Regions from separate parts of the Leptolyngbya sp. ST-U4 genome, predicted to be linked through region 2. Evidence: predicted binding sites of a transcription regulator. Region 2 holds the regulator's gene; the other holds the start of a gene.
What was found. Region 2 encodes NtcA, which controls nitrogen genes in cyanobacteria. Its sites were predicted from a motif close to TTTGTANNNNNNNNTACAAA; they were not measured.
Positions count from the first base shown of each region.

Region 1: urtA (urea ABC transporter substrate-binding protein) is a predicted target of NtcA. The motif match lies at 6,508-6,527, and genes of this name have one in related genera.

Region 1 covers NZ_JAMPKZ010000023.1:52,346-64,227, forward strand. The annotation lists gene NDA02_RS22200 (hypothetical protein) at 1-863, shown strand, start outside; gene NDA02_RS22205 (nuclease-related domain-containing protein) at 1,080-1,784, opposite strand; gene NDA02_RS22210 (glutathione S-transferase family protein) at 2,011-2,643, shown strand; gene ureE (urease accessory protein UreE) at 2,910-3,407, shown strand; gene NDA02_RS22220 (urease accessory protein UreF) at 3,444-4,127, shown strand; gene NDA02_RS22225 (microbial rhodopsin family protein) at 4,271-4,969, shown strand; gene NDA02_RS22230 (hypothetical protein) at 5,044-5,244, opposite strand; gene ureG (urease accessory protein UreG) at 5,537-6,145, shown strand; gene urtA (urea ABC transporter substrate-binding protein) at 6,625-7,965, shown strand; gene urtB (urea ABC transporter permease subunit UrtB) at 8,178-9,338, shown strand; gene urtC (urea ABC transporter permease subunit UrtC) at 9,370-10,542, shown strand; gene urtD (urea ABC transporter ATP-binding protein UrtD) at 10,517-11,320, shown strand; gene urtE (urea ABC transporter ATP-binding subunit UrtE) at 11,384-11,882, shown strand, end outside.
Region 2 covers NZ_JAMPKZ010000025.1:38,032-49,913, reverse strand. The annotation lists gene NDA02_RS22755 (hypothetical protein) at 236-1,219, shown strand; gene NDA02_RS22750 (hypothetical protein) at 1,259-2,239, shown strand; gene NDA02_RS22745 (DUF1049 domain-containing protein) at 2,280-2,483, opposite strand; gene NDA02_RS22740 (hypothetical protein) at 2,511-3,236, opposite strand; gene rsmI (16S rRNA (cytidine(1402)-2'-O)-methyltransferase) at 3,381-4,268, opposite strand; gene NDA02_RS22730 (sugar transferase) at 4,547-5,209, shown strand; gene ntcA (global nitrogen regulator NtcA) at 5,712-6,383, shown strand; gene rseP (RIP metalloprotease RseP) at 6,704-7,798, shown strand; gene nth (endonuclease III) at 7,929-8,645, shown strand; gene rpsN (30S ribosomal protein S14) at 8,711-9,013, shown strand; gene NDA02_RS22705 (hypothetical protein) at 9,200-9,571, shown strand; gene NDA02_RS22700 (FAD-binding oxidoreductase) at 9,827-11,191, opposite strand; gene bioF (8-amino-7-oxononanoate synthase) at 11,431-11,882, shown strand, end outside.

The DNA.
Region 1 (11,882 bases), on a different contig from region 2:
TTCCTTGGGCAGACCAATGGAATGGGGACAAAACCAGCTACGTTATTGAAATGATTGAAGGAGGGGATGATCAAACCCTATTGAGTTTGGCATCTCATCTCGGAATTAACTCCGTAAATAATCCTGGCGTAACAAAGTTTACCCGTGCTGAGATAAAAGACCTTTTACAGAACATTAATCAGCAAAAAGCTGTGATGATTAATGTTGCCACTGGCGGTTCACGTATCCAAGAAGTAAATGAGGAATACAAAGAAAGAAGAATTTCAGTAATGTCAAAATTACAAACGATGGGTCTTCAAGACCCTAATCCATTTTCAGATCTATGGAGTTGGTATAACAAATGGAGTGATGGGAGCTTGCCAACTTATGGATCTCGGCGAGAATATATTTCTAATTTATATCAACAACTTGTTGATAATTTAATAGTTCTACTGCAACAAGTAGAATCTCAACAGCTCCTAGAGCCTACAGGTTGGGCTAGAGTTGATCGCAATATAGACAAAATAGTAAGAGCATTAGCTAATGCTCATAATGAGGAGGATTACCAAGCAGCAGGATTACTATGTCGAGAGACAATCATATCTCTAGCGCAAGCAGTATATGACCCAGAGAAGTATTCCTCTTTAGATGGGGTGGCTCCAAGTGAAACTGATGCAAAAAGAATGCTTGAAAGCTATATTGCTGTTGAATTAGCTGGCGGTTCAAAAGAGGCTTTACGGAAGTATGTTAAGGATGCTTATCAATTAGCTGTTACCCTTCAACACAAACGGAATGCAACTTTCCGAGAGGCGGCTCTCTGTGTAGAAGCTACTCGTTCGCTTGTAAACTCCATTGCAATTATTTCTGGGCAGAGAGAGCTATAGTGCAGGCTAATAACCCCGGTGCGGCAGGTTGATCAAAGCCGCTTGTGGTGTTGCAAAAGTTGTCGCAACAGCTGACTGGGAACGCTACTTAGCGGGAGGAAGCAATCGCCCTCATTCCCCTTGAGCCAGCCTAACCTCGAACCTGCCAGCATTCTATCTGTTACCATCAGAACAAAGTTAACCCAAGTGTTACCAACGCCTTTAGCGATCGAGCCATCATTTATCCAGAGATTGTAATAAAGGAATGAGTTTCGATTTCTCAACTACATAAACTTTTTGGACTTTGTTCGATCGAATTGAAACTTCTGCATTTGAGAAAGCGACGATCGCAGTTACATAACCCAGGTTCTTTTTCTTCCTAACCTGCAAAGCCTGCTTCGTCGCCTGCGTCAGGAAATCCTTCTCGAACGGGTAAGTCATTTTTCCCATCTGACGCTGGAGCTGTTTTCCGTCCGTGATGACTGTGCCGCGATGCGATTTGACATCAATGACAAAAGCTTTTTTTTGAGGAGAAATGCAAACGATGTCAGCATCTCCTAGTCGATTTCCTAAATGCATTCCGTACTCAATCTGCCAGCCTGCCTGCTGGAGTGGAAGCATCGCTTGAGCCATGTCTTCCTCACCTTTAGCCCCCTGGTCAGCATGATTAGCACGCTTCCACAGATAGATTCCGTTTGCCATTGAGCCTATCGCGATCACAATAAGGAGAGCGTAAAGGGCTGGTGGCAGATTTAGCGAGGGCTGAGTTTGAGTAGGATTCAGAGCGGACATCTGTTTCAGGAAATTTTCGAAAAGCCTCTCCAGAAGAAATGGAAAGGCAATGGCTAAAGCGGCTGAGGAAAAGGAAGCGATCGCCTTAATCCTTCTTCTGATTGCAAGCTGGCGGACATTTTGTCCAGCTCCTCGTTGAGATTGCGGCATTGGATTGGCATTGAGTGAAACTGATATAGAGTGCCCAGTATGAATGAGCAATTGCCGCAGTTTATTTCAGGTGTAGTCGATCGCCTACAGTCGATTCCAGGGCTTTTTTGATGGTTTCACGTTTCTCACAACAAGTCTTTCGGCAGAGGTTTATACAAACTGTAGCAAGTAGCTTGCGATAAGCTGTATCCCAAAAATGGGATCGTGATTCGCTTGGAGATTAATAATGGCAACCCTCACGCTTTACGGAACTCCGATTAGTGTTTATGTTCGTGCGGTTCGGCTTTTGCTGGAAGAGGCAGGCGCGAACTATGACCTGAAGGAAGTCGGAATTTTTGACGGTCAAAACACTGCGGCTGAATACCTGGCGAAAAATCCTTTTGGTAAAGTTCCAACACTCGATATAGACGGAACTGCGCTGTACGAAACAGTCGCGATCAATGAATATCTCGATGAAGCTGTCGCGAACGGCAAATTTAGCCCGTCTGATCTTCTCCAGAAGGCGAAAATGCGGCAAATCATGGCGATTGTGGATAGCTATTTGTATGGACCAACTATTCGATCGATCGTCATTCAGCGGGTCATTGTGCCAAGTCAGGGCGGCAAAACGGATGAGGAGGTGGTGAAAGGGGGAATCGATCCTGCGAAGAAAGCAATGGAGGCGATCGAATCAATTGCGATTTGTAGCCCCTATCTCATGGGTAGTGAACTCACTTTGGCTGATTTTCACCTGATCCCAGTTTTCGTTTATTTTGCGAACACGCCTGAATTTGATACAGTGACGGCTCAGACTCCGAAGCTGAAGGACTGGTGGCAGAAGGTTAGTCAGCTTCCGTTAGTGCAGAAGGTTTGTGGATAGGTCTGAAAGGTTTTGCAGCCCCCTAAATCCTCTAATTTCGAGCGACTTTGAACCTTAAAGAAGGTTTGCGATCGCGTCTGATGATTCTTAACCTTGCTGTAAGCAACAGTCGATCGAATCAGAGATACCGTAGTAGGGAAAGGGCATTCTGCTGATTTCAAAGTCCCGCATTTATGGGGGATTTAGGGGGCAGTGCAGGAGCCCTGAGACTTCTCAAATATCCTCTAATCAGGCTCAAACCTGGCACATTTCCGATTCTCAAATCTATGTCGATCGTTTTGACGCACCGCATTTCTAAAGAGTCTCAGGCTATTTCTTCTTCTGTCCCTCAATTAATGTTGAGCTTAACTGCGGAAGAGCGAACGCGATCGCGCTACTATTTCCAAACTCTAGAAGGCGAAGGCGTTTATCTGCGGCTCGCTAGAGGAACGGTGCTGCAAAACGGGGATCTGCTTTACTCTGAAGACGGTGAGACGATCGTGCAGGTTATTGCAAAGCCCGAGCCCGTGATGACCGTGCGGGCGCATACGCCTCTAGAACTGCTGCGGGCTGCTTATCATCTGGGAAATCGACACATCGCGCTTGAGGTGACGGAAACTTATCTACGTCTTGCCCCTGATCCCGTCCTCAAAGATTTGATTCAGCGTATGGGGCTGCATATCACCGAGGAAGTCGTTCCCTTTCAGCCTGAGGCAGGCGCATATACTCAAGAGTCTGGACATCACGCTGCCCATCACACTCATCAGGCTGCTCATTCCCACTGATTTTGCTTTTTTCCTTCCCCTCTTGCTTCAACACTCATGTTCACCCATTCATCTCAACCTTTGCTGCGATTGTTGCAGCTTGTGAGTCCTGCTTTGCCTGTAGGCGCATTTAGCTATTCTGAAGGGCTAGAAACGCTGGTGCAGGCTGAAAAAATTACAGGAGCAGCGACGCTTCAACCGTGGCTCATGCAGGAATTGCAGTATGGCGCGGTGCGGGTAGAAAGTGCAGTGCTTTATCAAATGTATGAATGCGCGAAACAGCAGGATCTCCAGCAGCTCAACAACTGGAATCAGTGGCTTTCTGCGTTTCGGGAAACGGAAGAATTGCGCGAACAAAGCTGGCAGATGGGACGATCGCTTGCACGCTTGCTGATCGACCTTGATCCTCAATTCCGGGAAGTTTTAGCTGAAATCAAAGAACCCCATCACTTTGTAACTGCCTTTTCGATCGCCGCTGTCCACTGGCAAATTGATGCCTTTTCTGCTGTATTGGGCTACCTCCAAAGCTGGAGCGCAAATCTAGTCAATGCTGGAGTTCGGCTCATTCCGCTCGGACAAACGCAGGGACAAAAGCTGTTGCTTGATTTGTATCCAGCAATTGAATCGACCGCTCAAGACGTTATCCAAAGTTCAGCAGATTCTCTGTTCTGCTGTAGCTGGGGCTTAGCGATCGCCAGTATGAATCACGAAACGCTATATTCTCGTCTTTTTCGCAGCTAGGCGAAGCTGAGCAGTTTTGAGAATGAGAACTGTTTTTTCTGCTGCGATCGAGATACTTCCTCAGTTAGACGCTTTGCGTTTATTTTCTGTCTAGAGTCTCTTCTATCAGAGACAAAGACTTGGCTAGGGAAAGTATCGAAAATATGAATCAAATCTGGTTTGCGATCGGCTGTTTGGGGATGGCACTGGGAGCATTGATCTTTGGCTTCGGCGCACACAATGCCCAGAATGAGCGATGGCGTATTCTTTTTACTCTTAACTTTTTTATTGCGGCGATCGCTTCCGTCCTGTATCTTGCAATGTGGACAGGGCATGGTCAGAGCATTGTCTACGATCGTCCCACCTATTGGGTGAGATACGTCACCTGGATTCTCTCAACTCCATTGCAAATTCTTACGGTTACTTATCTGGGCGGAACCAGTTTGGCATTCACAGGTGCAGTGGTTGGCGCAGATATTTTGATGATTGCCACGGGCTTTGTGGCCACAATGTCACCCAAACCTATCAGCTATATCTGGTACATCGTGAGCTGTGGATTTTTTATCGGCATGTTCTACATGCTGTTTAATCAATATCGATCGCAGGCAAATGCAAAACATCCTCGATCGCGTCGTGTTTTCACTAAACTCATCACCGTACATCTGATCCTGTGGCTAATCTACCCCGTGATCTGGATCTTGGGCGGAACAGGATTCAATTTAATCAGCAGCACGGTGGAAACTGCTTCCTACACCATTCTTGATCTGGTTGCCAAAGTTGGTTTTGGCTTCCTCGCACTTAATTCATTTAAGCAGCTCGACCAGGCAGGCGAAGCACCACGACTGGAGCGCGTTCTCTCCTAGCGACTGCAACGGGTAGCCATCTTTATAATTTCAAGCTTTAAGAAAAGGTGAACTCAGGTTCATCCTTTTTGCTTTTAAGGCATCAGCACATACACCGTGTTGCCTGGCTGGAGCAGTTGCCATTGATTAACTGCACTACGTTCAACACATCCATGCTTTTTAAGCAAGGACTGTTCTGCATTGTTTGATTGGCTTGTTCTCGGTGTCTCAAGCTGAGATGGACGCGAAGCAGTTTCGTACCAGAGCGAAAGATGAAGATAAGCTAATGTTTCCATAATTCCTCGTCCCAAAGGGGCAATATCAGCAGTAAAGCAGTAAATCCGAGTTAGGAGCTAGCTTCCCGGATACGGTTCTTCAAGCGTCACTTCCCTTAGACAAGAAAAATGCAGTTTTTTCTCCTCAAATCTGAGAAAATTTTTCCAGAAGGGTGGACACTTGCCCAATTGACCCGTCTTCTTTAAGCTGTACTGCTGAAGTTGGACTTCGCTTCGATCGTCCCGCTGGGGAAACTGCTTCGATCGCAAGATTTAAGCAAAAGAAACTCAGGAAGAGTTTAAGGAAATCACAATGCACACGCTGCGAGTTGGAATTGCTGGACCGGTTGGCTCAGGAAAAACTGCCCTGGTAGACGCGCTTTGTAAGCTGTTGCGAGAACAATACAGTATCGCCGTCGTCACCAACGATATTTACACTCAGGAAGATGCTCAATTTCTGGTGCGAAGTGAGGCACTGGAGCGCGATCGAATTGTGGGCGTTGAAACAGGGGGCTGTCCCCATACGGCAATTCGAGAAGATGCGTCGATTAATCTAGTGGCGATCGAGCAGCTTGAACGACAGTTTCGTCATCTAGATCTCATCTTCGTAGAAAGTGGCGGCGACAACCTGGCTTCCACTTTTAGCCCAGAGTTAGTCGATTTAACGATTTATGTGATCGACGTAGCAGCAGGGGACAAGATTCCTCGTAAGGGAGGTCCCGGCATCACGAAGTCAGATTTGCTAGTGATTAACAAAATCGATCTTGCACCGCTCGTTGGCGCAGACCTGGGCATAATGGAGCGCGATGCCCGCAAGATGCGAGGCGACAAGCCGTTTGTCTTTACCAATATCAAAGCAAGGCAGGGACTTGAAAGCGTAATCAATCTTATTGAGCTGCACTTGGGTAAAGCTGTCGCATAACGAACTGATTTTCGCGAGGCTTACAGCGTTTTTCACTCATGTAAGGTATGGGGAGCACAGCCCTCACACCCCATTTTTTGTACTTCAATCGCCTGGATAAGGCTGTATAGACTCAAGCAAACCGAAGAAAAGCAACTTCGGCAAGTGGAAGGATAAAATCCCCAACGCGAAACAAAATAAAACTTAAGAAACAATTAAAAGTTGTTGAAAAACGTGAGGGGAGGACAGACTAAGCATTGCCCTACCCTTTGCCTTGTCAGCAGTCTACGCCTGGTATTGGCTGAACTATCACAATCCACCAAGTTTGTTATTTGAACGCAAAGGACTTTTGCGACGGATATCAAATGGCTAAGGAGTAAAATTATGTATCCCTTGATACAAATTATTATCTCTCTAAAGACATAACATCACAAACTATTGGAGTTTCTTGTGATGTCTCTCTGTGGTGTTTTGTTCCTGAAGTAGGAAGTGGTGAATTCATGTCAAGGCAATTTGGTCGGCGTAAATTTCTGGTCTATGGTTCTGCTGCGCTGGGAACCAGCATTTTGCTCAAATCCTGTGCAAACTCTGGCACGACGACTTCTTCAACAGCAGAGTCTCCCGCAGCAACCACCGCAGCATCTCCCGCAGCTGCCAGTGGAGACACAATCAAGGTTGGTATTCTGCACTCGCTGAGCGGCACGATGGCAATCAGCGAAAAGAGCGTGGTTGATTCCACGCAATTGGCGATCGAGCAAATCAATTCAAGCGGCGGCGTATTGGGCAAACAAATTCAGCCCGTCCTGGAAGATGGAGCTTCTGACTGGCCCACCTTTGCTGAAAAAGCCCGCAAGCTGATCGAAGAAGATCAGGTCGTGGCAATCTTTGGCTGCTGGACTTCTGCAAGCCGCAAAGCAGTTCTGCCCGTGTTTGAGCAGAAGGATCACATGCTGTTCTATCCGGTTCAGTATGAAGGGCAGGAGTGTTCCAAGAATATCTTCTACACCGGAGCCGCACCCAACCAGCAAATTGAGCCTTCGGTAGACTGGCTGTTGCAGAACAAAGGCAAGGACTTCTACCTGGTCGGCTCGGACTATGTGTTCCCGCGTACTGCAAACACCATTATCAAGGCTCAGCTTCAGGCGAAGGGCGGCAGAACGGTGGGTGAAGACTACCTCCCCCTTGGCAACACTGAAGTTGCACCGATTATTACTAAAATTCGCACAGCCCTTCCAAACGGCGGCGTAATCTACAACACGTTAAACGGCGACAGCAACGTTGCCTTCTTTAAGCAGCTTCAGGGTGCAGGCTTGACGGCAGACAAGTATCCGGTCATGTCAGTCAGTATTGCAGAGGAAGAAGTGAAGGCGATCGGCACAGATTTCCTCAAGGGACAGTTCGCTGCATGGAACTATTTCATGACCGTTGACAGCCCTGAGAACAAAGCATACGTAGATGCGTTTAAGGCGAAATTTGGCGGCGATCGCGTGACCAATGACCCTATGGAAGCAGGCTATATCTCGGTCAACTTGTGGAAGCAAGCGGTTGAGAAGGCAGGCTCCGCCGGAACTGCCACCGATCTCAAAGCCATCCGGGCTGCCGTAATTGGACAGGAAATGGATGCGCCAGAGGGTCCGGTGAAGATGTTTCCCAACCACCACATCTCAAAGACGGTTCGCATCGGTGAAGTGCGCGATGACGGCTTGTTTGAAATCGTTTTCTCGACGCCGAAGCCTGTTGATCCCGTACCCTGGAACCAGTTTGTGGCTGAGACCAAGGGCTTTACCTGCGACTGGACGAGAACGGATATTGATAATCCTGGCAAGTTCAAGGCAAGCTAAATTTCCTCTAGCTCGAAGTTAGCTTCAAGCGCAAAACTCCAGCATGGACTTAGACGGCAGACCTGCGGCTTCGATCGAGGTTTTCTGTCTAGTCCATCATTGGCTGTTCAATGCTTGTTTCTATTCAATGCTTGTCTGTTCAATGTCTGCTCGATTCCATCTCTATTTAATTTCATATACGTTCCTTGTCCGCTCGACCCGGAGGTAAGCACTTGTTTACAGGAATTCTTGACGGACTGTTCAGCGGTCTTAGTATTGGCTCTATCTTGCTGCTGGCATCGCTGGGACTGGCGATCGTCTTTGGCTTGATGGGCGTAATTAATATGGCGCATGGCGAACTGATGATGCTGGGTGCCTATACCACTTATGTCGTGCAAAACGGCTTCAAGACATTAGGCGAGCCCTGGCAAGGCGGCTATATTTTTGTTGCCCTGATCATGGCATTTCTGGTGGCGGCCTTGGTGGGGCTATTGCTGGAGCGAGGTGTAATTCGCTTTCTCTACGGGCGACCACTCGAAACCCTGCTGGCAACCTGGGGTGTGAGTTTGATTTTGCAGCAGTTTGTCCGTAGCGTGAACTGGGTAATGATTGTGGGTCTGCTGCTGTTTTCGCTGCTGTTTTTTGGCGGACTCTGGCTCTTGAAGCGACGACCTGATTTTCAACGGATTCGGACTGGGGCGATCGCGATTCTGCTTCCTCTCGCGCTTGGCATTACTGGAGCAGTTGGATCACTGCTGAGTCAAACTTACCAGCTCGCCATAACCAAACCTTGGTTTGGAGCGCAAAACGTAGATGTAACGGCTCCCAAATGGCTGCTCGGCGGTTTACCTATCGGTAACTACCAGCTTCCCTACACGCGCATGTTCATTATGGCGCTGACGATCGTTTGCGTGCTTGGCATTTACTGGTTCTTGCAAAAAACGCCCTGGGGTCTACGAATTCGATCGGTGACCCAAAATCGCAACATGAGTGCTTGTCTGGGAATTCCAACCCAAAAGGTTGATGCGCTCACATTTGCACTGGGATCTGGTTTGGCTGGAATTGCGGGCTGTGCAGTCAGCTTACTGGGATCAGTCGGTCCGAACACCGGACAAAACTATATTGTGAACACCTTTATGGTGGTGGTGGTAGGTGGCGTTGGCAAATTGGTAGGGACGATCGCAGGTGCGCTAGTGCTGGGCGTTTTAGACTATGTGCTGGGTTCAGGGGTGCTGGCAATGCTGCTCACGCCTGTCAAACCTCTGTCAGACTTCTTCACCTTCTTTGCAACGACCAGCATGGCAAAAGTAATGGTCTTTTTCCTGATCGTCGTTTTCTTGCAATACCGTCCTGCTGGTTTGTTTCCGCAGAAGGGACGCACGGTGGACGCTTAACTGACCTTCAAGGGAGCATTGGGAGAATAAAATGACGGCACAGGCGATTGAACAACACAAAATTGATTGGACAAAACGGCGATCGCTTTTAATCGAAGCCGGAATCGTAGCAGTCGTCGTGCTGCTGCTGATCTTCCTAGTTCCGGCGGTTTTGTCCGTTTTTCGTTTGAGTTTGATGGGGCGTTTCCTTGCACTGGCGATTGTCGCGCTGGGCATCGATCTAATTTGGGGATTCACGGGATTGCTCAGTTTGGGGCATGGCGTATTCTTTACGCTCGGCGGCTACGCGCTGGCAATGCACTTAAAGCTGCAAATTCCACCCACGGCAAGCAGCCCGCTTCCTGAATTCATGTCCCTTTATGGCGTGACCGAGTTGCCCTGGTTCTGGAAACCCTTTTATTCATTCGGCTTTACTGCCTTAGCAGTGGTAGTTATTCCGGGTATCCTGGCAGCAATTCTGGGCTACCTCTTCTTTCGCAATCGGATTCGCGGAGTCTACTTCTCGATTCTGACGCAGGCAATGACCATTATCTTTTTCAACTTCTTCAATGGTCAGCAAAAACTATTTAACGGCACAAATGGTCTAACCGATTTTCAAACCTTTCTAGGTGCAAAGGTCAATGCGCCGGAAACTCGGTATACCTTCTATATTCTCACTATCCTCTTCCTGGTAATTGCCTACGCTCTCTGTCGCTGGCTAACGAGTGGCAGATTTGGACGAATGCTAATAGCAATCCGCGATGATGAAAGCCGTGCCCGATTTACAGGCTACAATCCTACAACCTTCAAGCTTCTGGTCTTTGTGATCTCGGCGATGCTAGCAGGGGTTGCAGGAGCGTTTTACACGCTACAAAGCGAGATTGTTTCACCCAACTCGATGAATATTGCTTTTTCGATCGAAATGGTGATTTGGGTTGCAGTCGGGGGGCGTGCCACGCTAATTGGGGCAATCTTGGGGGCGATCGTCGTTAACTTCGCTAAAAGTCTTCTCAGTGAGCGGTTCCCCGATATCTGGCTATTCTTTCAGGGCGGCTTGTTCCTGATTGTGGTAATGGTTCTCCCGAATGGTGTCGTCGGTTGGATACGCACCGAAGGCATGAATCTATTTCGTCAGTGGTTCGGTCAGCACAAACGTTCCGTAACATATCCCAGCTTGGAGCAAGATCCAGAGGTTGAACATGAACGCCAAAATTTTGGAGATTGAAAACTTGACGGTAAGCTTTGACGGCTTCAAGGCTCTCAACCGCCTCAACTTTTCAATGGATACAGGTGAACTGCGCGTCATCATTGGTCCAAATGGGGCAGGTAAAACTACTTTCCTCGACATCATCACAGGGAAGGTAAAGCCAACTGAGGGGCAGGTTCGATTCAAAGGGCGAAATCTGCGATCGTATTCCGAACACCAGATTGCCCGGTTGGGAGTAGGAAGAAAGTTCCAAACGCCCAGAGTCTATCTCAACCTCACCCCTCGCGAAAACCTGGAGCTAGCCTGCAACCCTCGCAAAACTGTCTTCAAAACTCTATTTAGACGTACTCCTGCACTGGAGCGGCAAACGGTCAAAGAATTGCTAGAGACGATCGGACTGTCCGCCAAAGCAGACCTGAAGGCAAACCTCCTATCCCATGGCGAAAAACAGTGGCTCGAAATTGGAATGCTGGTTGCCCAGTCCCCTGATCTGCTCCTAGTGGACGAACCTGTTGCAGGGCTCACCGATGAGGAAACCTATCGAACAGGCGAACTGCTGGTTGCACTCTCCAAAAGCCACTCCGTTATCGTGATTGAACACGACATGGAGTTCGTTCGCCAGATTGCCCGCAAAGTAACGGTGCTGCACGAAGGCTCAGTTCTTTTTGAAGGCAACATTGAGCAAGTGCAAAGCGACCCGCGTGTAATCGAAGTCTATCTGGGACAGGAAATCGAATCCGAAGATGACCTGCCTTCTGCGACTGCCTTCTCAATCTCTCCTTCCTTGACTCCCTAATCTGCAATGACTCAGACTTACTCTGATTCGATCGCCTCATCTAGCAGCGCGGCTCAACCTTTGATGCTGCAAGTCTCCGGCTTGAACGTCTACTACGGCGAAAGCCACATTCTCCGCAATGTCGATCTCAGTGTCCCTCAGGGTCAAATGGTCTGCCTCATCGGTCGCAATGGCGTAGGCAAAACCACCCTACTCAAAACCATCATGGGACTTCTCCCCGCTCGCAGCGGCATAATTTCTTTTGAGGGGCAACTAATCAACCACTGCTCACCCGATCGTCGTGCCCGTATGGGAATTGGTTACGTGCCTCAAGGGCGAGAGGTTATTCCCCGTTTAAGCGTCAAGGAAAATCTGTTGTTGGGGTTGGAGGCGCGATCGGACAGATCCCGCAATCTCAAAGAAATTCCTGAAGAAATCTTTGCCCTCTTCCCAGTTTTGAAAACCATGCTCTCTCGTATGGGAGGCGACCTGAGCGGTGGACAGCAGCAGCAGTTGGCGATCGCCCGCGCCATCATGGGTAAACCCAAACTCTTAGTACTCGACGAGCCCACTGAGGGAATTC
Region 2 (11,882 bases):
AGTCTACGGTCTACACGCCGCGGAGTTGAACTGAGACCATTGCCTGCCTACCAGTGACTTAATAACCAATGACCTTTGACCTTCTTCCCTTATATTGCTGCCCTCGGTTCATGATAACTACGCTGATATCGATCTGTAATTCATCTGCATCTTCATGCCAGAAGCTTAGTATGATCAAGTCCTCTTTCACTTTCTGCCTTCAATTGCCGTTCGCTATTGAGGAGCCGTTCCTTCCTTGAATACCAAAACTAAACTTGCGCTCTCGGCGCAAACTATCGTTCTCGCGGCGATCGCCTGGGCAGTCCTGGCACTTCTTTTCTTTCTGCTGTTTAGCGTTTCGCCCTCAGGAGAGGGACGCCCCGAATGGTACGGCGTGATCACCTATGTTTTTGAATCGCTTGCTTTTCTCGCAGCGGGCTTATTTTGCTTTCGCAACTGGCGCAGCCCTCAAATTGTGAGTGGTCGAACCGTCTGGCTGGCGATTGGGCTGGGCATGCTCACTTACTTCATCGGCAATTTGATTCTGGGCTACTGGGAAATCGGCTTGGGCAAATCGCCTGAAGTGTCTCCTGGAGATTTGTTTTATATTCTGACCTACCTCTTCCTGGGCTGGGGAATGCTGCGGGCAGTGCTCACTCGCCGCCTCAATCTCACTCCCATTCAGTGGGGCATCCTGGCAGCAATTACGATCGTGGGAATTACGATCGCGGCTTCCTTTGCTCCTTCCAGCACCACTGCTGCTGAATGGTCTGCTCCTGGCTCTGCTGAACAGCTCGTTGCTGCCGCACCCAGTCCAACCAATGCCAGCCCTACACCTACCGTTGATACGTTTCCTGCTATACCGAATCCGGCTTCTCCAGAAGTTGCAGATGTCCCAGCCTGGGCGATCGCAATGGAGTCGCAGCTTGAACCTCTTGCTGGAATCATTAGCTGGCTCTACATTATCGGCGATGTGATTTTGGTGGTGATGGCAACAATGCTGTTGCTTGCTTTCTGGGGTGGGCGGTTCTCGTTATCCTGGCGGTGTATTGCGGCGGCGGCTCTCTGCTTCTATATTGCAGACATCTGGTTTAACTATGCGGTGACCTATATTCCTGGGTATGAAACAGGGGCATTACCCGAAGTGTTCTGGGTTTTTAGCGGCTGCTTGTTTGCGATCGGGGCTGCTTTAGAATATGACCTATCGACTCGACGACAAACCCGACGACGACGCAGCTAAAATGAAAGACGCATCTCATTTTGGGTGAGAAAACCTGGCATGGCTCCGAAGAAACTGTCTGAATCTGACAAGCAGGATATTCTAAACCGCTATCGTCAATCCGAGGAGACGGCTGCGAGTTTGGCAACTCATTATGGGGTAAGTACCAGTACGGTGAGCCGTCTACTCAAGCAAAGCATTCCAGAACAGGAATATGAAGTTCTGGTGCAGCAAAAGCGATCGGGAGCCAGAACACTGGACACTAATGATTTGCCAGACCTGGAGGCAATCAGTGCCGCATTAGCCGTTGTGCTGAAAGCTGATCGTGCTGCACAAGACAAACCTGCAGAAGATTCCGCAGAAGCAGCAGAAACCCCAAAACCCGCGATTGAAATGCCTCGCCAGCGCAAGCGATCGCACTCGACTCTGACAGAGTCCGCTTCGGTGTCTATGCCAATTGTCGAAGCCCAGCTCGAGGTTCCGCTCACAATTCAGCAGGAACCAGAGTTCGACGACGAAGCTGAAGAAGCGGCAGTTATCCCGTCTGACGGTAGCCTGACGAGCCGACCGCTCAGTCCTGATACGCTCGACGAAGAGCTAGAAGACGACCTCGATGATGAGGACGATGACCTCGACGATCTCGATGATGACCTTGATGACGAAGACGACGATGAAGACGATGATCTGAGCGGTGATGTGCCGATCGAGATGGTTCACGTCCAGGGCAAGGGCATGGTAAATGTGTTGCCGCTCTCCGAGGCCCAGATTCCCCGCACTTGCTATGTAGTGGTCGATCGCTCCGCAGAGCTGATTACTCGTCCGCTCAAAGACTTTGCTGAGCTGGGACAAATTCCACCCGGAGAAGTTCAGGAGAAAACTCTACCTATTTTCGATAATCATCGCGTGGCGAAGCGGTTTCTCCGTCGAATGCAGCGTATTGTCAAAGTTCCAGACGGTCGAATGTTTCAAAAAGTGACCCCCTACCTTCAGGCAAAAGGCATTACGCGCCTGCTCATCGACGGGCAAATTTACTCAATCTAGTCTGTCCTACCCGCTCACTACTCACCCACCTACCGCTTCTCTAATCCCTGCCTCCCAACGGTAGAAAGAGGGCGGTCCCTGCCATGCCCAGAACAACGCTAAACGCCAGCACTAGTCCGATCGGAATTTGGATCGACTGAAAGCCCAAAAACTGAAAGGCGATCGGGGCTGCGTTTTGAATTGCAACAATCGCGATCACGCCAATCCAAACGGCGGTCAGCAGGGGAATCAGAACTTTTGCCATCGGGGCTCCAGAGAGTTATCAAGGGGGTCAGGGCGCAGAGCAGACATCGGTTAGACAGACCACCAGAACAGACTGAATCTTCGCATCCGGGCGAAAATTTCCGGTTTCATTGTATTCGCTGCTTGCAGCAGGATAAACTCCCGCAGTCTGCTGGTTGCCGTTCCCGGTCGCGAAGGAAATGTTGGGGACAGGCTGTCGCTCAAAGCGGGCATACTCTCTTGCTTCATTCTGCGTATTGTAAGACAGAGTTACTTTCCCATATGCCTGCTCTGCCTGGGCAATCGACGTTCCGGCTCCTACCCCTTCTGCGGTGCGGTATTTGGGATTGCGGGTGAGAATGCCCTGAATCAAATCGCTGTCCTTTAACGGTTGCTTTGCCAGATGCAGCAAGTAGAACTGCACCTCGCCGCCCTGGCTCACCTCGATCGCATCAAAATCCACCATAAACGGCGACTTTTCTGTAAACGTTGCGGTTGCTCCCAAGGTTTGCTTCAGTTCGCCCAGCCTGATTCCTAATTGAGCTGCCCCAACCCCTTTGTCAGAAATCGTTGTATTTTGAACCTCTCCGGTAGGAGCTACATCCGGGCTGGCACTGGCTGAAGGAGTTTCAGTTTGGGGAGAAGCAGCGATCGAAGGACTGGAATCGGGAGAGGCAGTAATCGATTGATTGCCAGAGCCATTACAGCTTGACACGAGCAGAACGGTGCTCAGCAGCACAAAGCCAAAGTTGAGCGGAGCAGAGCGGAAAGGCATAGGAATTCGAGACATTATCACTGGGTGAAACGACGGCATAGCATCAGGAACGAGGCATTTGGGGGAAGCGGTTTGCTGAGACAGAGTTACGATCGTCTTCATCCCCTTCCCGATCGGCGACCTCCCGAAAAGAGCTGCTTTCCATTATCGTGTCTTCTTCAAATCTTTTAGCGACATATCTTCCAGCGACACGTCTTCCAGCGACAGAGCAAGCTGATAGAGATCACGGCGAGGCAAATGGGTTTGACTGGCAAGCTGACGGCTCGCTTGAGAGCGAGACATTCCCTGCCGCAGCAGCTCTTGCAATTCAGTTTTAAGGGCACTTTCAGATAAAACCCGTGTGGCGGGCTGGCCTCCGGCAATCACCAGCGTAAATTCACCGTAGGCTTCCTGAGTCTGGTAGTGCTGCTCTGCCTCTGCCAGGGTTCCCCGCCAGAATTGCTCATGCAGTTTGGTAAGTTCTCTTGCCAGCACAATTTGCCGATCGCCTCCAAACTCTTCCCGCAAATCTTTCAAAGTCTGCCGCAGTCGGTGAGGAGCCTCGTAGCACACGATCGTGCGAGTTTCGCTCTGCAATGCGATGAGCCGCGCTTGACGCTCTGTGCCTTTTGTGGGCAAAAATCCTTCGAAGACAAAGCGATCGGTGGGAAGCCCAGCTGCGCTCAGGGCAGTGACCACAGCAGAAGCTCCCGGAATCGGTACGGCAGGGATTCCTTGCTCGATACAGGCTTTTACCAGCTCATAGCCGGGATCGGAAATGCCTGGCATTCCGGCATCGGTCACAAGCGCGATCGAATTGCCCTGTTGAAGGCGACGCAGTAGCTCATCCTGACGGCTACGGCGATTGTGGTCGTGATAGCTAATCTGCGGCGTTTTGATCTGGAAGTGCTGAAGCAGCTTTCCAGTGTGACGAGTGTCTTCTGCCGCAATAAAATCAACCTGACGTAAAACTTCGATCGCCCGGAAGGTCATGTCTTCCAGATTGCCGATCGGGGTTCCTACGATGTATAACGTTGCAGACTGAATCTCCATACCAGGATCTTAACCACGGAAGGCAAAACCTTGTGGAAATTGCCTGGTAATTTTCCCGGAGAAGCTCCCTATTTCTAAAGCTGTCCTTGAAGTGTTGATAAAGCGAAACCTTCGCTGTTGCTTGCCCCTGAATCAAAGCGCATTCTGGTTTCATCAGTTGCTTTTATCAGAGCGCAAAGCTGCCGAAATTGCGGTTTAAGGGCGCGCTCACTGCTCTGGTTCAATCAATTGTTCTTTGGTTTGCCTCTTTTGGGGCGTTGTCTAGAGGCTGCTGCGCTATGTCATTCACACATTCTGAATTTGTTACCCTACTGCCGTCATTTGCATCTGAGATTCATCCTTCGGTTCAGAGCAGAACTAAGCGATCGATCGATATTCTGGGCGCAGGGGTTGGCTTAACGCTGACCGCTCTGGTTTTGATCCCGATCGCAGTAGCAATCTATATCAGCGATCCCGGCCCCATTTTTTACAGCCAGGAGCGATGCGGGTTTCGCGGACAAACGTTCCGCATCTGGAAGTTTCGCTCGATGGTGGTGAATGCCGAGAAACTTCAGCATCAGGTTCAAAATCAGGCGCAAGGCTACATCTTTAAGAACGATTGCGATCCTCGTATTACGCGAGTAGGACGATTCCTGCGGCGTACTAGCCTAGACGAGCTGCCACAATTCTGGAACGTGCTACGCGGCGAGATGAGCCTGGTTGGAACCCGCCCGCCTACGCTAAATGAAGTGAGCCGCTACAAAGCTCACCACTGGCAGCGGCTAGAGGTAAAGCCAGGTATCACGGGAGAATGGCAGGCAAATGGTCGATCAACCGTAACCGATTTTGAGGAAATCGTGAAATTAGATTTGCGCTATCAGGAACGCTGGTCGATCGCTTATGATTTAGGGCTGATTTTCAAAACTATCCAGGTTGTGCTTAATCGTCGGGGAGCCTGTTAGCCAGGAGAAGACAACGTTTCGCCAGACAACAATGCGAAGCCGTTTCCCCTTCAGCAGAATCAATGGTGATATTTAATTGGGAAATAGAGCATTAGAAAACATCCTTCACAAAACTGGCACTGCTGACCCTCGCAAATCCAATTTTGGAAGCATTGTCTTGAGCTGCTGGAGCAATATCAGTCTCAGTCAGTCGGTTTTAACAGGAACTTTTTGCCCCTATTTCGCCTTAAAATCTGACTTTTTCAGCACTTAGACCAAGATTGGGCTAGATATGTATTACTTAATACAAAAAATCCGCTCAGAGTTAAGTTTAGTAATTTAAAGTCAGAAAGCTATCACAGAAGTTCCGATATCCCATTTGGCTTAACCCTACTTGCTCCACACCAGAGTGAAGGACAGGGGGTAAAAAGTCGGTTAGAACCAATTGGGCTAGAACGAATGATCTTATTGGTAGCAGGTGGCGGTAAGATGAAATCTTCAAAGGCGGGCTGGGGGAAGGGATATGGTAGCTGCACCAAATAAGCCATTGGCAAACGTCTTTCGTCAATTAAGCGGGAGTGCTTTTCCACCTGTTGTTGAAGCCTACGATCGTGGCAAAACAATCTTCTTTCCCGGCGACCCTGCCGAGCGAGTTTACTTCCTGCAAAAAGGGGCAGTCAAACTATCTCGCGTGTATGAAGCAGGTGAGGAAATTACGGTCGCGCTTCTCCGTGAAAACAGCGTGTTTGGCGTTCTGTCGCTCATCACCGGGCAACGTGCTGATCGCTTCTATCATGCCGTTGCCTTTACGCCCGTTGAGCTGCTGTCTGTGCCGATCGAGCAAGTCGAGAAAGCCCTGAAGGAAAACCCCGATCTCTGTATGCTGATGCTGCAAGGGTTATCCTCCCGAATTCTGCAAACCGAGATGATGATCGAAACGCTGGCGCATCGCGACATGGGATCACGTCTAGTCAGCTTCCTGCTGATTCTTTGCCGCGACTTCGGCATGCCCACCACCGAGGGCATTACGATCGACCTTAAACTATCTCATCAGGCAATTGCGGAAGCGATCGGCTCAACGCGGGTCACTGTGACTCGGCTGCTCGGCGATCTGCGTCAGGATCAAATGATTTCGATCCACAAGAAAAGAATTACCGTTCACAATCCAGTCACGCTCAGCCAGCAGTTCACTTAAAGTTAGCTGTGTCGCTGTTCAAAACACCCATGCCCCCAGAAGGACAGGAAGGACAAGGGATAGAACTTTCATTTCCCAAGTAACCTCATCCTAAGCGAATGCTTCTGGAGAAGAGGAACAGGAGGCTTGCGATCGGACGCGAACAAACGTTGCCGAACGGAGAAAGCTTGCGATTCCAACAAAACCTGAGTTAGCCAAATACACTGATAACCATTCACCCCTCATCTCCCCCTCCCCCACCCAACCCACAGGGTAGAAGTAGTAATCCTCACCGCCCTTTAGAATGGACTACAGATGGTTCTATTTATTAATCTGGGTCTATGTCAGTATTAGCGACAATCTCAGTTCTCGCCCTGTTAATTGTGGTTCACGAGCTGGGGCACTTTTTGGCAGCTCGTCTGCAAGGAATTCACGTCAATCGATTTTCGATCGGCTTTGGTCCGATTTTGCTGAAGTATCAGGGTGAGCGCACCGAATACGCGCTGCGAGCGATTCCGCTGGGTGGCTTTGTTGGCTTTCCCGACGATGACCCAGATAGTACAATTCCGCCCAACGATCCAAATCTGCTGAAAAACCGTCCGGTGCTCGATCGCGCCATTGTAATTAGTGCAGGCGTGATCGCCAATCTGATTTTTGCCTATCTGGTGTTTGTGGCGCAGTTCACAACGATCGGCATTCCTGAACAGTTTGATTATCAACCAGGCGTCGTAGTTCCAGAAATCATTTCTCAACAATCTCCGGCAGCACGGGCAGGGCTTCAGGCAGGAGACATTATCCTAGAAGTCAACGATCAGCCGCTGGGAGCCTCTCAGGACGCCGTTAAATCGCTAATGGAAACGATTCGCACCAGTCCGGATCAGCCTGTTGAATTTACCGTGCAGCGAGGCGATCAACAGCTTGATCTCAGCATTACCCCTAAAGCGGGAGAAGATGGCGTCGCAAAAATCGGCGTACAGCTTGCCCCCAATATCAATGCAACTCAGTATCGCCGCCCCAATGGCGTTTTTGAGGTGCTGGGACTGGCAGCAAAGCAGTTTCAGGGAATGTTTCTTGCCACTGTGAATGGATTTATTGGTCTAATCACCAACTTCTCCTCGATGGCAGGGCAGGTCGCCGGCCCCGTCAAAATTGTGGAGCAGGGCGCGGGCTTGGTTGCAGCGAACGCGGGAAGCCTGTTTCCCTTCACGGCAATCATCAGCATCAACCTAGCGATTATCAATATTCTGCCGCTTCCGGCTCTGGATGGCGGACAGCTTGTGTTTCTGTTGCTGGAAGGACTGCGCGGTAAGCCTTTGCCCAATCGGATTCAAGAGAACGTGATGCAAACCGGGCTGGTACTGCTGCTCGGATTAGGAATCTTCCTGATCGTTCGCGATACTACTCAGCTTGCGATTTTCCAGAGACTCTTCCAGTAGTCGCAGGGCAGCATGAACGTTAGGATGAGTTGGGCGTACAAGCTTGTCCAAGGGCTACGCGAACTGCCATCACTTTTGGTATGACGGTGTAGCCATCACCTCGTTTCCTTTTCTCTACTTCCTTTGTATCGTGAGACTTCGCAGCCTTTCTGCCCGAAAACAGCAGGCGTTAGAAATTCTGGTACGTCTGAAGCGGCTTTACCCGGAAGCTCCCTGCACGCTGGACTATGAGACGCCGGTGCAGCTTATGGTTGCTACGATTCTGTCTGCCCAATGTACCGATGAGCGGGTGAATCAGGTGACGCCTGCCCTTTTTCGCCGCCTTCCTGATGCTGAGGCGTTTGCCAATGCGGATGTTGCTGAAATTGAATCTTTGGTGCGATCGACTGGTTTTTATCGAAACAAAGCCAAAAATATCCAAGCTGCCTGCCGCCTGATCATGACCCAGTTTGGGGGTGAGGTTCCGCAACGGATGGAAGACCTGCTGACCCTGCCTGGCGTTGCCCGTAAAACGGCGAATGTAGTTTTAGCTCACGCCTTTGACATCCATGCAGGAGTCACAGTCGATACCCACGTTAAACGGCTGAGCGGACGACTGGGACTCACCAAAGAAACAGATCCGCTCAAGATCGAACGAGATTTGATGAAGCTGCTGCCCCAGCCCGACTGGGAAAACTGGTCGATTCGGCTGATTTATCATGGTCGTGCAGTTTGCAATGCCCGTAATCCTGCCTGTGATGTTTGTGCGTTAGCCGATTTGTGTCCCTCAGCCGATCGCTTCAAAATCACGCCGCCTCCTTTACCTGTTGTGGGGTTTGTGCCAGAAGGACGGATTGAGGTGAGGTAGTCAAGCTCTTACAACCTGCGGTAGTATAGTAAATGCTGTCTAAATAGGAACAACGTAATTCTTTCATGGCTAAGAAAGGCATGATCGAGCGTGAGAAAAAACGCCAAAAGCTCGTGGCGAAATACGCTCAAAAGCGCGAAGAACTGCTCGAACAATTTTCAAACACAACCTCTCAGCAGGAAAAGCTGGAAATCCATCGTCAGATTCAACAGCTTCCCCGCAACAGTGCGCCTGTGCGCCTCCACAATCGCTGCTGGCTCACAGGTCGTCCGAGAGGCTACTATCGAGATTTTGGTTTGTCTCGCCACGTTTTTCGGGAAATGGCGCATCAGGGCTTGCTTCCAGGTGTGGTCAAGTCAAGCTGGTAATCACTCCCAGAGTGTTCAGCCAGCCCAATTTAACCGATTTTATTTTGAGAGGAGGGCGATCGTGAAACACCGATCGCTCTTTTGCCATTTCTCAACTTTCGCAATTTTCCCGATCCTTTGCTACGCTATTAATCCAGAAAATGCCAGTGCAGTGTAGATTACAAGCCAGAAGCCTTAGCCTGTGAGATGATGCAGCATCCGTTTGAACATGGACAAATTTTTTACAGCTCCGGTGGACATTTCACCTACCGAGTGATTGGTCCCTGCTGTCGCCTGTTCGATCGTGAAGAGTTACCCTGGCCCTGCTGTCGGCTTCAGTGGCGCAGCAAGGAACCGAGCTGGCGGCGAATTGGCAAACGGTTTGTTCCTGATCTGGCAACAAAAAGTAGTCCATCCTACTCGGTTGAGGTGCTGGGGCAGGAGTATTCGGGGCGATCGATCATCACGCTCTATCCAGTAAAGCTGTCTCCTGAACTAAAGGAATGGTGGTACTCCAAACGAATTCAAGAAGAAAATACCCCCATCGATAGCCCGAAAGTGCTGACTGTAGAACCATAGGAGAACTGCAGGATCAGTGAGGCAAAGTATTAATTCTTAAAGCTCTGGGTCTAGCATCCCACTGCGCCAAGTCATCCTACAGTTTGCTCAATTAGGACAGCCATACCCGATAGGACAACCATATCCGTCCGAACAGGCAACAAAAAACGATCGCCGTGCAGGACGATCGTTGGCATGAATCAGGTTGCTCCTATTAAAAAAAATTGAATCCCGCTTTGTCACCCAACTTCATTCTTCAAAACAGAAAAATTACGTTTAGCCCTCTATCCGTTCATCCCAGGTTCGCATTTTGCCGGGATTTAATAGTCCGGCGGGATCAACCTGCTCTTTGAACTGAAGCTGCATGGGGTCGATCGTTTTTCTGCCACCGTCTTCAATGATGAAGGTATGGGGATTGGCAATAAATGCGCCGTGCTCCTCGTGGTAGCGCATGATTTCGTTGAGGCGATCGGGTGTAGTGTAGCGCACAAGCTGTAGAGCTGCCGGAACAACCGTGCCTTTGGCACGAATAAATTCTAAGTGCATCATCACCTCATCGCCGAAGTGGTGATACATGTGCTCCACCAGCTTCAGATCTTTGTCCGCGGGGAAGATGGTTTGCAGATAGGTAATCGATGAATCGATGCTGCGGGCATGTAACGTGGTGTGGTTCCACGTGAATTCTCCTAGAACGACGCCTTTAGTGGCTTCCTGCGCGGATTTTTGATAGACGATTGTTCCGCCAAACTCTTTCACGAGTTCGCCAAAGGATTCGAGGCAGGGTTCCGCAATCATCACAAACGCAGAGTGCTGTTCTGGCGTGAGGACGTTTCGCAGGGCGGCAAAATACTGAGGAATCGGAGCCGCGAAGATGGTGATTAGCTTTTTAATCATGCCGTCGGAGTCGCCCAGGGTCTGACCGAACCGGGCTGCCGTCATGAAGTCGGGGAAGGTGACAATCAGCTCTGACCAGGGATAAGCTGCCGTCAGGGGAATTTCCAGCTCTGTGATAATGCCGTTTGTGCCCCAGGCGTGGGCCACCTTGTACACATCGTCGCCCCGCAGCTCGATCACGCGCGGACTTTCTTCCATTGTTACCACCCGCAGAGCCAGCAAGTTTCCACGATCGGCAATCAACCCGTAGGTAATCGAGCCAATACCGCCACTGCCGCCACCAATGAATCCGCCGATCGAAGCTGTTCGATAAGTAGACGGAGCCATGCGAATTTCCCAGCCTGTTTCGCGGGTTTGTTTGTCGATCGCTGCCAGTTTTGCCCCCGCTTCAACGCAGGCGATTCCCGGTTTGACCCATTTCACCGCCTGCATTTTGGTCATGTCGAGAATCACCCCGCCCCGCATCGGCACACACTGACCATAGTTCCCCGTGCCTGCGCCCCGCACCGTGAGCGGAATCTGATGCTTGACACACAGGGCAGCCACCCGCATGACTTCTGCTTCATTTGCCGGACGAATTACAATTTCTCCAACCTTATTGTTAAGCTGCGCCTGGAGCAGGGGACTGTAGGTGTAATAGTCCTTGGAAAGCTTGGCAACCTGCACCGCGTCGCGAATGACCTCAATGCCCTCTAATTCAGCTACGATCGCATTCCAATCGATCGAACGTGCTTCCGCAACCGTCATGCTGGGATTCTCCGGGAGTAACGAAAAGTGTAACTGCCTTTCCCATATTAAAAACCGAATTTTCAATAATCCGTCAATCTGGATGCAGTCCAGGCTAAATTATCTGCCGCAAAGGGTGTTGGATAGCTTGGTCGTTAGTCATAAGGCAGTAGTCATGGGTAATGGTTCTCTTGCCTGCCCTTGGGGATGACCTATCTTGTTTAACGCTGTCCCCCCTGGCTCGTATGATGGAAAACGCTATGACAGTCAACAAAGCCAACAAATTTGATTTTATCGATCGCGCCCTGGCAGAACGGGTTGAGCAGCAGCGGTTGCGATCGCTTCAGCCGCTTGTTCCGGCTGCTTCGCCCTGTGGCGAGGGGGGGATGAATAGCGTATGGGTCCGGAAGCAGGGACGACCACTGCTCAACTTCAGCGCGAACGATTATCTGGGGCTGTCAAAGCATCCGGCACTGATCCAGGCAGCGCAAGACTATACAGGACGGTACGGGACAGGCGCAACGGCATCGCGGCTTGTAGCGGGCAACTACGACATTCATCATCAGCTTGAGGAAAAACTGGCAGCTGCCTGTGGACGAGAAGCTGCTTTGCTGTTTAACTCAGGCTTTCAAGCAAATATGACCCTGCTAGGGACACTGCTGACTGCTCAATCTTGTGTGCTGTGCGATCGGCTAATTCACAGCAGTTTGAT